Regions from separate parts of the Neobacillus sp. S1115 genome, predicted to be linked through region 1. Evidence: riboswitches for the same ligand, from Rfam matches in the RefSeq annotation. Region 1 holds a riboswitch; each other region holds the start of a gene.

Region 1 (4,532 bases):
GCCGGAAATATTGAAATACATCATTTATAAAGGCTCCATAACAGTAGATGGGACAAGCTTAACGGTATTTGGAGTAACCGAAAACTCGTTTACCTTATCGTTAATTCCCCATACGATGTCGGAAACTGTGGTCGGTAACAAAGGACCGGGTGAGATTGTAAATTTGGAATGCGATATGATTGGCAAGTATGTCGCTCATTTTATGAATAATTTTTCGAACAATCAGAAGCCTAAAGGCCAATCAGGTATTACGGCCCAATTTTTAGAAGCGAATGGATTTTTATAAAATAGCATGAAAAAACTGAACAAAGGAGTGATACGGTATGTTTGACAGGATTGAAGAAGCAATCGAAGAATTGAAACAAGGGAAGGTTATCATTGTTTGCGACGATGAGGACAGGGAAAATGAAGGAGATTTCATAGCGCTTGCCGAAAAAACAACTCCTGAGGTTATCAATTTGATGGTAACGCATGGGAGAGGCCTTGTCTGTGTTCCGATTGAGGAAGAATTAGCAAAAAAACTGGATTTAATGCCGATGGTAGCGAACAATACCGACCCGCATGGGACTGCTTTTACAGTCAGCATTGATCATAAAAATTCTACAACAGGTATTTCGGCCTTTGAACGGTCTGCGACAATCATGAATTTGATTGATCCTCAGTCAAAAGCTGCCGATTTTAAACGTCCTGGCCATGTTTTTCCGCTTATCGCTAAAAAAGGCGGCGTCCTTAGAAGAACAGGTCACACAGAAGCAGCAGTAGATCTTGCAAACCTATCTGGAGCCATGCCTGCTGGCGTTATTTGTGAAATCATGAATGAAGACGGGACGATGGCCCGGGTACCGCAGCTAAGAAAAATCGCCGATAAGCTGGGCCTGAAAATGATTACGATCAAAGATCTGATTGAATACCGAAATCAAAAGGATAAATTGGTAAAGCGGGAAGTGGAGATCAAGTTGCCGACTGAATATGGCGATTTTAAAGCAATCGGGTATTCAAATATGGTAGACGACAAAGAGCATGTTGCTCTCATTAAAGGTGATATTGACCCGGAGAAACCTATTCTGGTCAGGGTTCATTCGGAATGCTTAACGGGTGATGTTTTTGGATCTTACCGCTGTGACTGCGGTCCGCAGCTCCACGCCGCCCTGATGCAGATTGAACAAGCCGGAAATGGTGTGCTGTTGTATATGCGCCAGGAAGGCAGAGGCATTGGCCTGCTTAACAAAATGAAGGCCTATCAGCTTCAGGAACAAGGCTATGATACGGTAGAGGCAAATGAAAAACTTGGATTTAAGCCTGATTTAAGGGATTATGGAATTGGTGCACAAATTTTAAGAGATCTTGGCATCAGAAAAATGATGTTATTAACGAATAATCCGCGTAAAATTAAGGGCCTAAAGGGCTACGACCTGGAAGTCGTCGAGCGGGTACCGCTGCAAATGGAAATGAGACCCGAAAACGAAAGCTATTTAAAAACCAAACATGATAAATTAGGCCATCTGCTTCATTATTAAAAATACGGAGGAATAGAAATGGGACATATTTTTGAAGGAAATTTAGTTGGTACAGGACTGAAAGTCGGAATCGTAGTAGGACGTTTTAATGAATTTATTACAAGCAAGTTATTATCTGGTGCACAGGATGCTTTAAAGCGCCATGGAGTGAATGATGCTGATGTGGATGTCGCGTGGGTCCCTGGTGCATTTGAAATTCCATTAATCGCTAAAAAAATGGCTGACAGCAAAAAATATGATGCAGTTATCACACTTGGTACAGTTATCCGCGGTTCTACACCACATTTTGATTTCGTGTGTAATGAAGTGGCAAAAGGAGTATCCCGCATCACGCTTGACACTGGCATTCCGGTTATTTTTGGGGTATTAACCACAGATTCAATCGAGCAGGCAATCGAGCGGGCTGGTACAAAAGCAGGCAACAAAGGCTGGGATGCTGCTTCTGGCGCCATCGAAATGGCCAACCTAACAAGAAATTTTGAATAATTGAAAGCCTAGGGAGCACCTTTTTTTAGGGTTGCTCCCTGCTTGTTTAATTCAATAAATTCATTTATAAAGATGTAAGCAAAAACAAAAACATGTACAAATGAGCCAAACTTTTACTATAATAATAACAGCATAAAAAATAATCTTTAAAAAATAGGTGCTATAGTCTAAAAACAAGACTCTTAGCTTAATAGGGAAGTTGGTTAAAAGCCAACGCGGTCCCGCCACTGTAAATGGGAGCAACCTATACGATGTCACTGTCTTAATAGATGGGAAGACGTAGGAAGCAATGACCATGAGCCAGGAAACCTGCCTGTTTTTAAACACAAATGCCTACGTGGATAGGAGAGTGTTAAGCAGGAAACGTCACTCGTTTGTTACTTAGCATACATAACACCTCCTCCTAACTGATAGGAGGATTTTTTTATGCCAATTTTGGGGCTAAAGATAGAAAGGGAGAGAGAAAAAAAAATGAGAAAAACAACAAAATTGATGGTTATTGCTGGTGTACTGGCGCTGGCGGTACCTTACAATGCTTATGCAGCTGAGGATGTCAGCACCGAGATTGCCTCTACTGCCGAACATGTTCAGGCTGGAGAGCTAAATTCAGATTGGCTGGCTATTACGCTTTCAAAAGCAGGGAAATTGACGGCAGCGAACAAGCAAGACTATTTAATGAAGCTGAAAAGCAGGGTAAATGGAACTGATTTAAAAGGAACGGAGCTTCATAAAACTATCTTGGCTGTTCGTGCATTAGGGGCAGATCCTGCTAATTTTGAGGGGCAAGACTTAATAAAAAAGGCTTATAGTGATACATCCCTGAACGCATTTACTGCCTATGTATATGCATTAATTGCATTAGATAGTGCAGATTATACTATCCCATCTGATGCTTTATGGACAAAGGATAAACTTATCGACAAGATTACAACTATGGATTCAACTGCCGGTGGCTGGAACTGGGCTGGATCAACAAGTGAACAAGCAGATCCGGATACAACTGGAATGGTGCTGACTGCTTTAGGCAAGCATAAGTCAGATGGTGTTGTCAAAGCAGACATCAATAGTGCCGTCACTTATTTAAAAGCGGTTGAAACGGCTAATGGCGGTTTTGATAATTGGGGGGAAAACTCATCTTCAACTGCCCAGGTGGTAATTGGACTTTCCTCTATTGGGGTAGATCCGACTTCGACTGAATTCACTAAGGATGGGAAAAATCCTGTCAACCACCTATTTACCTATGAAATAGGAAATGGCGGCTATAAATGGATGAAATCCGAAACGGCAGAGAATAGTTTTGCAACAGAGCAGGTTTTCCAAGCTTTAGTGGCATACGATAAGTTTAAAAGCGGTGACCAGCTCTTTAGCTTTCCATACCAAGCTAAAGAGGAGCCTGTACCAGCCCAGCCATCTACACCTGCTCCAACACCGACAGTAGTAAACAACAATAATTATGTGACTGTTACGCCGACAACAGACGTTTCAAAATTGCCTGTCTCAGAGTCCACGAAAGAGGTAATTAGAGAAATCATTACAAACAATAATGCTGGCACAGCTGGAGCTGCAGGAAATACATCTTCACAGCCGCAAGTGATAGTCGTCCAGCAGCCTGCTGCGGTTCAAACAGCAGCTGGTGAACCCAAAGTTGAGGTAAAAGTTGAAAAAGAAAGTGGTACCATCAATTCCAATAACCTTAAGGTAGGAGGCACTACCGCATTTATTGGGGCACTGGCCTTAATTCTTAGAAGAAAGTTCTTGGGGGTGTAACCATGAAAGGCTGGCAGAAAATCATCGGTGATATTGCATCATGGCTTTTGGTTATCGGCGGGATTGGCTATGCTTTATATGGCTATACTCCGGGCAAAACGATTACAACGACAACAACCACCCCTCAGGTTAAACAAGTTCAGCAGGATCAGCAAACTGCTGCGGAAACTGTAAAGAATGTGGAAGGGATTGTTTCCAATGCGGAAGCAACGTCATCTGATACCGCTGGAAAGAATTCAACCGTAAAAGTAATTACTACTCAGCCTGTAAAACAAACTTCAACGGTAACGCAGCAGCCAGCGGGCAGTACGGCACCAGTATCTGCACAGGTCGAAGAAAAAAAGCAAGACACAGTAACTGTTTCAGTAAAGACGCCTGATGGCTATTTAATTGCACCGCGGTCAGTTGAAATAAACGATCAAACGAAAGCAGCTGATGTTTTAAAACAAGTCTGTCAGGAGGCCGGCATAAAGCTGGAAACTACTGGTTCAGGTGCCACGCTATATACAAAAGGTATTGGCGGCTGGCGTGAGTTTGACAAAGGGCCATACAGCGGATGGAGCTACAGAATAAATGGAGTCAAAGGAGACCGCTCATCCGGCGTAAAGGATGTTAATCCTGGCGACACATTAGAGTGGAATTATGTTGTCGATTATAGGGAGGACAAGTGATGGAGAGCGTTCTTTCCATATTTAGGCCCAGGGTACGGAACCTTTTAACGTTAAGAAACATGACCTTGATGGCGTGCTTAGCAACCTTGAG
Region 2 (4,532 bases), 1.6 Mb from region 1:
AACGGATGGTATAGTAGGCAATCTCCTCATAAAGCTCGTCCGCAAATTCAACAGCCCGCTCCGATTCCCAGTGTATCCCCTTCAACGCTAAAAGATGATGCCATCCAAACGTACCGAGACCGATAGCCCGGAATTTTTGATTCGTCAACTGCGCCTGTCCTACCGAAATGGTATTTAAATCAATGACATTATCCAGCATTCTGACCTGGATACGGACCAAACGCTCCATTACCTTAGCCGGGACTGCTTTGGCAAGATTAATAGACGATAGATTACATACCACGAAATCACCAGGTTTTCGAACAATTACTATATTTCCTTCCTGATCCTGGTATTCGTTAACAATTTTCGTCGCCGACATATTTTGCGTGATTTCCGTACAAAGGTTGCTGCAGAAAATCGAGGTGCGGCCCTTTCCTAATAAATGTTTATTGGGATTTTGCCGGTTGACCTCATCCCGGTAAAACATATACGGGGTCCCCGTTTCCAATTGCACCATCATGATTCGCGCCATTATATCCATAGCCCTATACGTTTTTCGCGGCAGTAACGGATGGTTAACAGCTTCTTCATATTTCTCCGTAAAATATTTCCGGTCAATTTCATCGTAAAAATCCTCTATCCCTAGGGGATTTCCATCGGCATCTTTCCAGCCCATCACCTGCTTCACTTGATGAGGACAAAAGGTATGCCACTCGCCGATGCTTCTGCCAGTGCCATCAGTCTCCTGCAGTTTTTCCATAAAAAGATCCGGCACGCAGACACCTGTAAAAATATCATGTGCTTTCCGGCGTTCGTCCCCATTGTTCGTTTTCAAATCCAGGAACCCGTTCATTAGATCCTTGTGAAACAAATCCAAGTAAACAGCAATTGCCCCCTGGCGCTGGCCTAATTGATCAACACTGACGGCGGTATCGTTGACCAATTTAACCCATGGTACGACACCGGAGGAATTACCCTTGAACTTTTTAATGTCTGAGCCTAATGCCCTCACCTTCCCAAAGTAAATCCCAATCCCGCCGCCATCTTTGCTTAACCGGGCAATGTCCCAGTTATTTAAATAGATGCCATCAAGGGAATCGTCCACCGTATCAATGAAGCAGGAGGACAGCTGACCAAAGCTTTTTCCGGCATTCGCCAAGGTGGGGGTGGCAACAGTCATATATAAATTACTCAATGCCCAGTAAGCTTCTTTTACCAGTTTTATCCTCACGCCCTTTTTCTCGTATTTCATGATTGTCATGGCAATGATCATGAAACGTTCCTGCGGTAGTTCGAAAATGTTTCGATTATGGTCCCGGGCAAGATAACGGTCTGCCAATAGGAATAACCCTATGTAATTAAATAACTCATCCCGGTCAGGATTAATCTCTTTCGCTAATTCCTCTATTTCCTCTTTCGTATATAAATTTAATAGGTCACTAGAATAAATCCCAATACTACTTAAATGTATAATTAAGCCGTGTAGATCCCCATATTTTAGTGAAGAATCATAGCCTCTATTCTCCGCTGCATTAATATAGAGTTCATACAGATATAAGCGGGCCGCAACAAAAGTCCAATCCGGCTGGTCCATTGCAATTTTGTTAACTGCATATAATAATCCCTGCTGATTTGCCTCCTCTTTTGACATATCTAGCTCCATAATTTGTTTTTCCAGCCCCGTTGTATCCAGCTTGTATTTCATCGAAACTTCCTTAATCGATTCTAATACTTCGTATAAATCTGATTTTTCCTGTGTGGTCATGGTTTTCCCCCTATAAATAAAAAATCCGCTTCGGGGGGATCCGAGCGGATGAAACGAGCAAACAACAAAAAAAGAAAAAGGAAACCATGCCTTCTTTTCTGTCGCCGTCGTTTCCTCTTCTCAATCCCCGAAGAAGTTGAAACATCTTAAGAAAGACAGGTCTCCTGACTTATGCATCCCTCTACTCTAAGCCCTTCCCATATAAGCACCTATTTTCATAAGCATTCTTATACAGTGGTTTGCTCATTTCGTCAGCATTTACAGTTGCGGGGGCAGTTCCGGCATCACACCGGATTCCCTATTAAGCCGTATTCGGCGTCTCTCTTTAAGGCTAACACAATATATAGTTTTTAGTTTTGTAAACAAAACAATATATAGAAAAACTAATATAAATATTAGTACAAGCTCATTTTTTGGTCAAGTATTATTTTCCATCAACGACAACATTTGGCTCTACTGAAATATCGATACTTGGCCGTAATGTCTGAGAAATAAAGCAAGCTTTTTCTGCTCGGACTGCAATCTCTAGCAATTTTTCTGGAGAGATCCCCGAGTCACTATTAATATAAAAAACTGGACGATGGATAATTTGTTTAAACTTCAATTTGCCATCCTCCCTGTCAACTACACCCTCAGAAACAACCTCGAGTTTTTCTAGCTCAATTTTACGATTCCCCAGCATCGCCCCTAGTGTAATCATATAACAATTATTGGAAGAAGAAATAAGCAGCTCCTCCGGATTTGACCCGATTCCTGGACCCTCCATATCCGCCGGTGCGGAGACAGTAATATCAAGCCCGCCTCCTTGAATATGCCCCTTCCCATTCCGATCTCCCTGCCAGCTGCCATTTACTTTAAAGTGAAAACTTTCCATTTTGCAAATACCCCTTTAACATTTTTTATGAAACCATCCTTTTTAACCTTTCAACAAAAATTCCTAAAACCCTGCAAAAAATGACAAAAAGGAATCTTACATTTTCAATGTAAAATTCCTCCATTCTTCCCTTTAATGTGCATGGTGATTATGATGGCGGTGGAACATTTGATGATTGGAATCCACTGCCATGATCAAAACTCCTAAGCCCATCTCCACAATCCCAACAATCATTAAAATCGGCAATAAACCGCTTCCTGTACCAATCCAATAGACTTGGGCCACAATAAACAGGACGAGTGCCAAGCCAAGCAGCAAGGTCGCTGCTCCTGCGAACCGATGAAGCTTAAATGCTAGAATTGCCGCCAATAAACTTCCTACTCCAATCACTGTCAACAAAACGATACCGGGAATGAGATAGTCCCTGAACGGAGTATTTTTCAAGAGCTCAACTGATAGCTTGAAACCATCTCCATCGGGCGCCACAATCAGCCCCAGTCCAACCGTAATTGCCGCAATCCCGACCAATGTCAACACTGTTCCGGCCATGTTCGATAAAAACTTCGTTTTGTCCATTTTCTCCATCTTCTTTCGTTTTGATTTGGAAAAATCGTATGGCGAATCAAAATGGAGTATTTTTCCTACTTTTATTTTACACTTATATTTGAAAAATCGGAATATTAGCTAGACATACGACGCAAAAAGTTCTTAATTTAAAAGATAACCTCATCCGACTTCACAACGGCAATCTTGTGTTCAGGAGTCTTCACTCCTCTCAGGGTATGATTATGATGATTTATTACCTGCTCGGCAGAAAAAACTGCGTCAACAGTGGTATGACCGTCCTCAATTAATGTAACATCAAAACCTTGTGACAAGGCTGAACGGCACGTCGTATCAATGCAGAATTCTGTTCTCACACCGACTACAACAAGGTTGGTCACACCGCGATTTTGCAACTCCTCTTGTAAATCCGTTTGATAAAAAGAATCCGCCGCCCGTTTGTGGATCACAACATCCTGCTCGCGGGGAGTAATCCCCGGAGCAAACTTCCAAAACTGTGTTCCCCTTGCCAGCAAATCACCCTCCGGACCTTCAAACTGAATGTAAAAAACAGGGACATTTTCTCTTTCCGCTTTAGCAATCATCTTTTGTATCACGGAAAACGTTTCATCCTTTTTATAAGTCCCCCAAAGCGGACCTAACTGAACGTCTATAACCAGTAATGATGATTTTCCTTCTCCCATTAATCCATTCCCCTTTCAGCGAATTTTTTAATTGCCCCCACTAATTTTACATCTTTTTTCCATAAAATCCGTACAAATAAGATAATAAAAAAGCGCAAATATCCCGCAAGATATTTGCACTTTTTACCTATTTCCCGTCCACAATTTCCTTTAATATCTCATACGACCGTTTTTGTTTTTCAACATCATAAATATAGGTAACAGCCATAAGTTCATCCACATTATATTTTTCCTGAAATGCTGACAACTGCTCCCGGACGGTCTCTTTACTTCCCAACATCGTCATTCTGGACATGGACATCACCATTTCCTTCTCCATTGGAGTCCAAATTTGTTCCATATTTTCAACCGGCGGCTGCAATGGCATGCGGGAACCGCGAACAACATTTAGGGAAAATTGCCGCATCGTAGTTGATAAGAAACTTGCTTCCTCGTCTGTTGCTGCAGCAACCACGTTTAAACAAACCATCATGTATGGCTGATCCAAATACTCAGACGGCTGGAACCGGCTGCGATAAATCGAAATCGCATCCTCCATGTATCTTGGCGCAAAATGGGAGGCAAAAACATATGGAAGTCCCAGACTTGCCGCTAAGTAAGCAGAATCTGTCGAGGAACCAAGAATATAAATAGGGACATTCGTTCCTGCCCCAGGATATGCCCG
Region 3 (4,532 bases), 920 kb from region 1:
GGATGGTCATTTTCTAACGCTCACGTTCTCGATGTTGGCGGAATGTCGCCAGGTGGCTGGGCGCCTGCAGCTTATGATGTATATAGTGAAGCGATCAGCTTCCCTGCTGTTCGGATTATGGAAAGAGGAAGAATGAATCGGGATATCCAAAGGATCCTGATGAACAATGTTCGCCTTCCAATCCCTGTCATTAATGATGTGAAAAGTTTAATCGCCGCCAATATTACCGCCGAACGAAGGGTTAATGCGCTGATCGATAAATACGGTTTAGAGGATTACAAGCGGTATTGTGAAATTAACAAGGATTTAGCCGAACAAACGATTCGCAAACGCATCCGGGATATTCCAAATGGAGTTTATCACACAAAAGAATGGGTGGAGTACGATGGCCATGGAGCGGATAATCTCTATCCGGTGGAATGTAAATTAACAGTGGAAGAAGATCACCTCCATGTTGATTTAAGTGGATCCTCCCCACAGGCAGATGGGTTTATCAATGCGGGACCAGGTGCTATTTATGGAGGTTTGTATGGCGTCATTGCGATGACCATTGGCTGTGATATTCCGGTCAATGCAGGAATGTTGCGACCGCTCACAATTGAACTCGGACCGCCTGGAACGATTGTAAACCCTGTGATCCCGGCTCCTGTTTCGTGCGGGCACATGGAAACAACAGGAAAAGCGGGTAAAGCTTTTTACGAGGGAATTTTTAAAGCGTTGCAGCTCAGCGAAAATCCTTGGCTGAGGAACCGGGTTGCTGCGATTGGTCACAACAATTGGCCGGGGAATTCTTGGGTCGGGTTGGATCAATATGGCCAGTATACAGCGTTTCCTGCATTTGATTGCGGTTCTGGCGGTGTGGGTGCCCAGGCTACCTGCGATGGACTGGATATTGGCGCATTTGAAATGCAGCAGAATAATGGAATTCCTGATGTGGAAACAAATGAAGGGCTGTACCCGATGTTTTATTTTTACCGAAAAATTAACGTGAATTCCGGAGGTCCCGGATATCATCGCGGCGGTCAGGGAATGGATTATGCCTGGATGCCGTACAACAATCAAGGATTACTCGGTACCATTGAAAACGCCTGTGCCGAAATGCCTGCACATGGCACTCTGGGCGGATACCCGGGTGGAACGAGTTCCTTTAATAAGATTGATGAATTTGATATCAACCAGTTCATTGCCGAACATGGACGTCTGCCAATTCCTAATGAGCTTACCAATTATACGACCCTTCCCAACCATATTGCCGGAATGCCTCTTGGTCCAAAGGCAGTGTTTAAGCAAGTGACAGGCGGTGGGGCCGGAATCGGAGATCCGTTATTGCGTCCGATTGAAAAGGTGGAAAAAGATTTACAGGATGGATATATTACCCCTGATCTGGCTGAAAAAGCGTATGGAGTAATCTGGAATGCATCTGAACGAAGAGTTGACTTAGAGGCAAGCCATGAAAAACGCCGCTCCATTCGTCGTGACCGGATCGGCCGAAATCCTGAAGTTGAGGTCTCTGAACAGGAGAAATTAAAGGTTCCGTTAAAATTTGTCAATAAAGCAGGCAAAAAATTAGTTTCTTGTAACTTCTGCGATCATGAACTGTCCGAAAGCAATATGAACTGGAAGGAAGGAGCCGTACAGCGAAAAGCTGATTTAGTGGAAACAATGTCTGAACTGGGGATTTATGTCCAGCCCAGGGAATCTGGGAAGGCTGAACTACACGAAGCAATTTGTCCTTCCTGCGGCACCTTGCTGCAATCAGACGTGTTAACGGAAGATGTTAAAGAATTTAACGATTATGTCCTCACAAACTAATCATTAGATAGACACGACAAACTGAGTTCAGCTTACTGGACTCAGTTTGTCGTTATTTCCTAAATCAATAATTATATTATGTTAATTTAATGAGGAATATCTTTTCCTAAATCGATGATAGAAGGAAGTAAATATGCCCCCCTTTCTTAATTAGTAAGCATGGTCTTTTCCTTTATCCCTAAACCAAATATTTGCTAATCATGAAGTATTTGCTATAATACTAGTTGAGTAATTTGCTTGACCAATTGAATCTGACATAGCTAGTAGGTGCCTTATCATTGGATAAGGTTAAAAGGGAAGCCGGTGTGAATCCGGCGCGGTCCCGCCACTGTTATTCGGGGATAACCTCGCAGTACCACTGTTCCAGTTAAGGAATGGGAAGGAGAGGAAGTCATGTTACCCGTAAGCCAGGAAACCTGCCTATTAAGCTTGCCAACGAAATCCTTCGCGGAAAAGGATCGGCATAATCAGTATAAATATGTTTATTTTTTCTGATTTTCGCGCGCCCTGTTTCCGAATGGAAGCAGGGCTTTTTCGTTGTTATGGGAAAGACTTCAAGATATCAAGCTCATCTCGAACTATTAACGAAGGGAAGAGAATTGAGTAATGAGAAAGTTTTTGGCATTAATTTTGACTGTATTAATGATGGTGACGATCAGCGCATGTGGGACAACAAAAGAATCTTCAGGTGCAGATAAAAACCGAAAATCCGAAACAGCAACGAAGGAGGTAACAGACAAAGCAACCGTTTATCCGCTTACAGTGAAGGATGCAACGGGTACTGAAATAACTTTTGATAAGGCGCCGGAACGCATTGTTTCCACCTCTCCTTCGGAGACAGAAATTCTTTTCGCTCTAGGCCTGGGCGATAAAATTTACGGTGTATCTGATTTTGATGATTACCCTAAAGAAGCAACGACAAAGCCAAAAGTAGGCGGGGTGACAAAGCCAAATGAGGAAGCCATTATGGCGGCTAATCCGGATTTAGTAATCGGTGGCATCTCAATGAAAAATGATATTGCTGAGAAATTTCGTGGTTTAGACCTTAAGTTATATAAAACTGAGCCGAAAAAGCTGGAGGATATTTTAAATAATATTATCCAAATTGGTATCATTACAGATACTCAAGAAAAAGCAGAAGAACTCGTGGCACAAATGAAGGATGATATTCGCACAGTAACAGAAGCTGCTGCAAAAATTAAGGAAGAAGATAAGAAAAAAGTCTATATTGAATTTTCTCCAGGCTGGACGGTTGGCAAGGGTGAATTTATGGATGAGCTGATTACGATGGCTGGCGGTGTTAACATTGCCTCAGATATGAAAGGCTGGAATGCAATTAACGAAGAGAAGATCATTCAGGATAACCCGGATGTCATTCTGTATTCCGCAAATGTTGTTGATGATAAGTCTGGCAAACCGTTAGAGGAATTAATTAAATCTAGAAGCGGCTGGGATAAGATTACAGCCATTCAAGAAGGTCGCCTTACGGGGATCGAAGGAAATATTATGTCCAGACCCGGACCAAGAATAACAGATGCACTGAAGCAAATTGCCGAAGCCATTTATCCGGAATCGTTTAAGAAATGAAAAGAAGATTAGCGATATGGGGGGGAGCGGGTTTCGTTCTCCTTCTTTTCTCAGGGGTTATTAGTTTATCGCTTGGTTCTGCTAATTTGCCGCTTTCGCAAGTTTGGGGAATTCTCTTACACCAGCTGCCTTTTTTACATAGTCTCATAGATTCCAACTGGCCTGAATCAGCTGAGCAAATCATCTTAAAAGTTCGATTGCCACGGGTTTTTCTTGCCATTCTTGTTGGAGCGTGCTTATCACTTGCTGGTGCTGGCTTTCAAGGGGTGTTACGCAACCCGTTAGCTGATCCCTATACATTAGGGGTAGCATCTGGGTCGGCGGTAGGTGCTGCTTTCATCATTTTATTCGGTTTTCATACTAGTTTATTTGGTATTTGGACGATACCATTGGTTGCATTTGTGACAGGGCTGATTAGTTTGCTTGTTGTCCTCCGTTTAGCAAATGTACATGGAAAGTTTAAACTAGAAACCATCATTTTATCTGGGGTTGTCGTTTCTGCTTTTCTTGGGTCACTTGTTTCCTTTATGGTGTCACTGTCCGATCAAGTGGTGAATGAAATCGTCTTTTGGCTGATGGGGAGTTTAGCCTTAAGAGGTTGGTCATTTACCTTTGTACTCATGCCTTATTTAGCAATTGGGATAGTGGTGTTGATGTCATATGGACGTACATTAAATTTATTTGCATTAGGAGAGCGGCAGGCAGCACATTTGGGTGTCAACATTAAACGGACACGGCTCGTTGTGTTGGTCGTTTCCACCTTAATCACTTCTGCTGCAGTGTCAATCGTAGGAACGATTGGTTTTGTCGGACTTGTCGTTCCACACTTAGTGCGTCTTATCGTTGGGCCGGATTACCGATTATTACTGCCGTTGTCGGTGATTTTCGGTGCAATATATGTCCTTTGGGCAGATACGTTTGCCCGTACATTACTTAGCCCAACGGAGATTCCGCTCGGGGTTGTGACCGCATTTCTTGGCGCTCCATTCTTTGCGTACTTACTTCGTAGAAGCAAGCAAATGACAGGGGGAAGTTGATGGATGCTTATTGAAGTGGAAAGCTTAAGTAAACGTTTTGATAACCAGTCTGTGCTTGATGAAATTAGTTTTTCTGTCAAACGTGGAGAATGCCTG

What was found. A riboswitch is a leader RNA that binds a small molecule or an ion and turns the genes downstream of it on or off. The one in region 1 is predicted to bind cobalamin.
Region 2: linked by a shared signal. The riboswitch ahead of ACZ5B7_RS19705 (ribonucleoside-diphosphate reductase subunit alpha) and the one ahead of ACZ5B7_RS12175 (prenyltransferase/squalene oxidase repeat-containing protein) in region 1 are both predicted to bind cobalamin.
Region 3: linked by a shared signal. The riboswitch ahead of ACZ5B7_RS16590 (ABC transporter substrate-binding protein) and the one ahead of ACZ5B7_RS12175 (prenyltransferase/squalene oxidase repeat-containing protein) in region 1 are both predicted to bind cobalamin.

Annotation. Positions count from the first base shown of each region.
Region 1 is NZ_AP038275.1:2,506,243-2,510,774, forward strand. It holds gene ribE (riboflavin synthase) at 1-286, shown strand, start outside; gene ACZ5B7_RS12165 (bifunctional 3,4-dihydroxy-2-butanone-4-phosphate synthase/GTP cyclohydrolase II) at 324-1,517, shown strand; gene ribH (6,7-dimethyl-8-ribityllumazine synthase) at 1,536-2,003, shown strand; cobalamin riboswitch at 2,142-2,334, shown strand; gene ACZ5B7_RS12175 (prenyltransferase/squalene oxidase repeat-containing protein) at 2,475-3,770, shown strand; gene ACZ5B7_RS12180 (DUF4430 domain-containing protein) at 3,773-4,441, shown strand; gene ACZ5B7_RS12185 (ECF transporter S component) at 4,441-4,532, shown strand, end outside.
Region 2 is NZ_AP038275.1:4,073,722-4,078,253, forward strand. It holds gene ACZ5B7_RS19705 (ribonucleoside-diphosphate reductase subunit alpha) at 1-1,747, opposite strand, end outside; cobalamin riboswitch at 1,885-2,085, opposite strand; gene ACZ5B7_RS19710 (OsmC family protein) at 2,172-2,621, opposite strand; gene ACZ5B7_RS19715 (hypothetical protein) at 2,754-3,197, opposite strand; gene ACZ5B7_RS19720 (cysteine hydrolase family protein) at 3,335-3,868, opposite strand; gene ACZ5B7_RS19725 (LLM class flavin-dependent oxidoreductase) at 3,996-4,532, opposite strand, start outside.
Region 3 is NZ_AP038275.1:3,425,486-3,430,017, reverse strand. It holds gene ACZ5B7_RS16595 (hydantoinase B/oxoprolinase family protein) at 1-1,812, shown strand, start outside; cobalamin riboswitch at 2,061-2,250, shown strand; gene ACZ5B7_RS16590 (ABC transporter substrate-binding protein) at 2,419-3,399, shown strand; gene ACZ5B7_RS16585 (FecCD family ABC transporter permease) at 3,396-4,436, shown strand; gene ACZ5B7_RS16580 (heme ABC transporter ATP-binding protein) at 4,440-4,532, shown strand, end outside.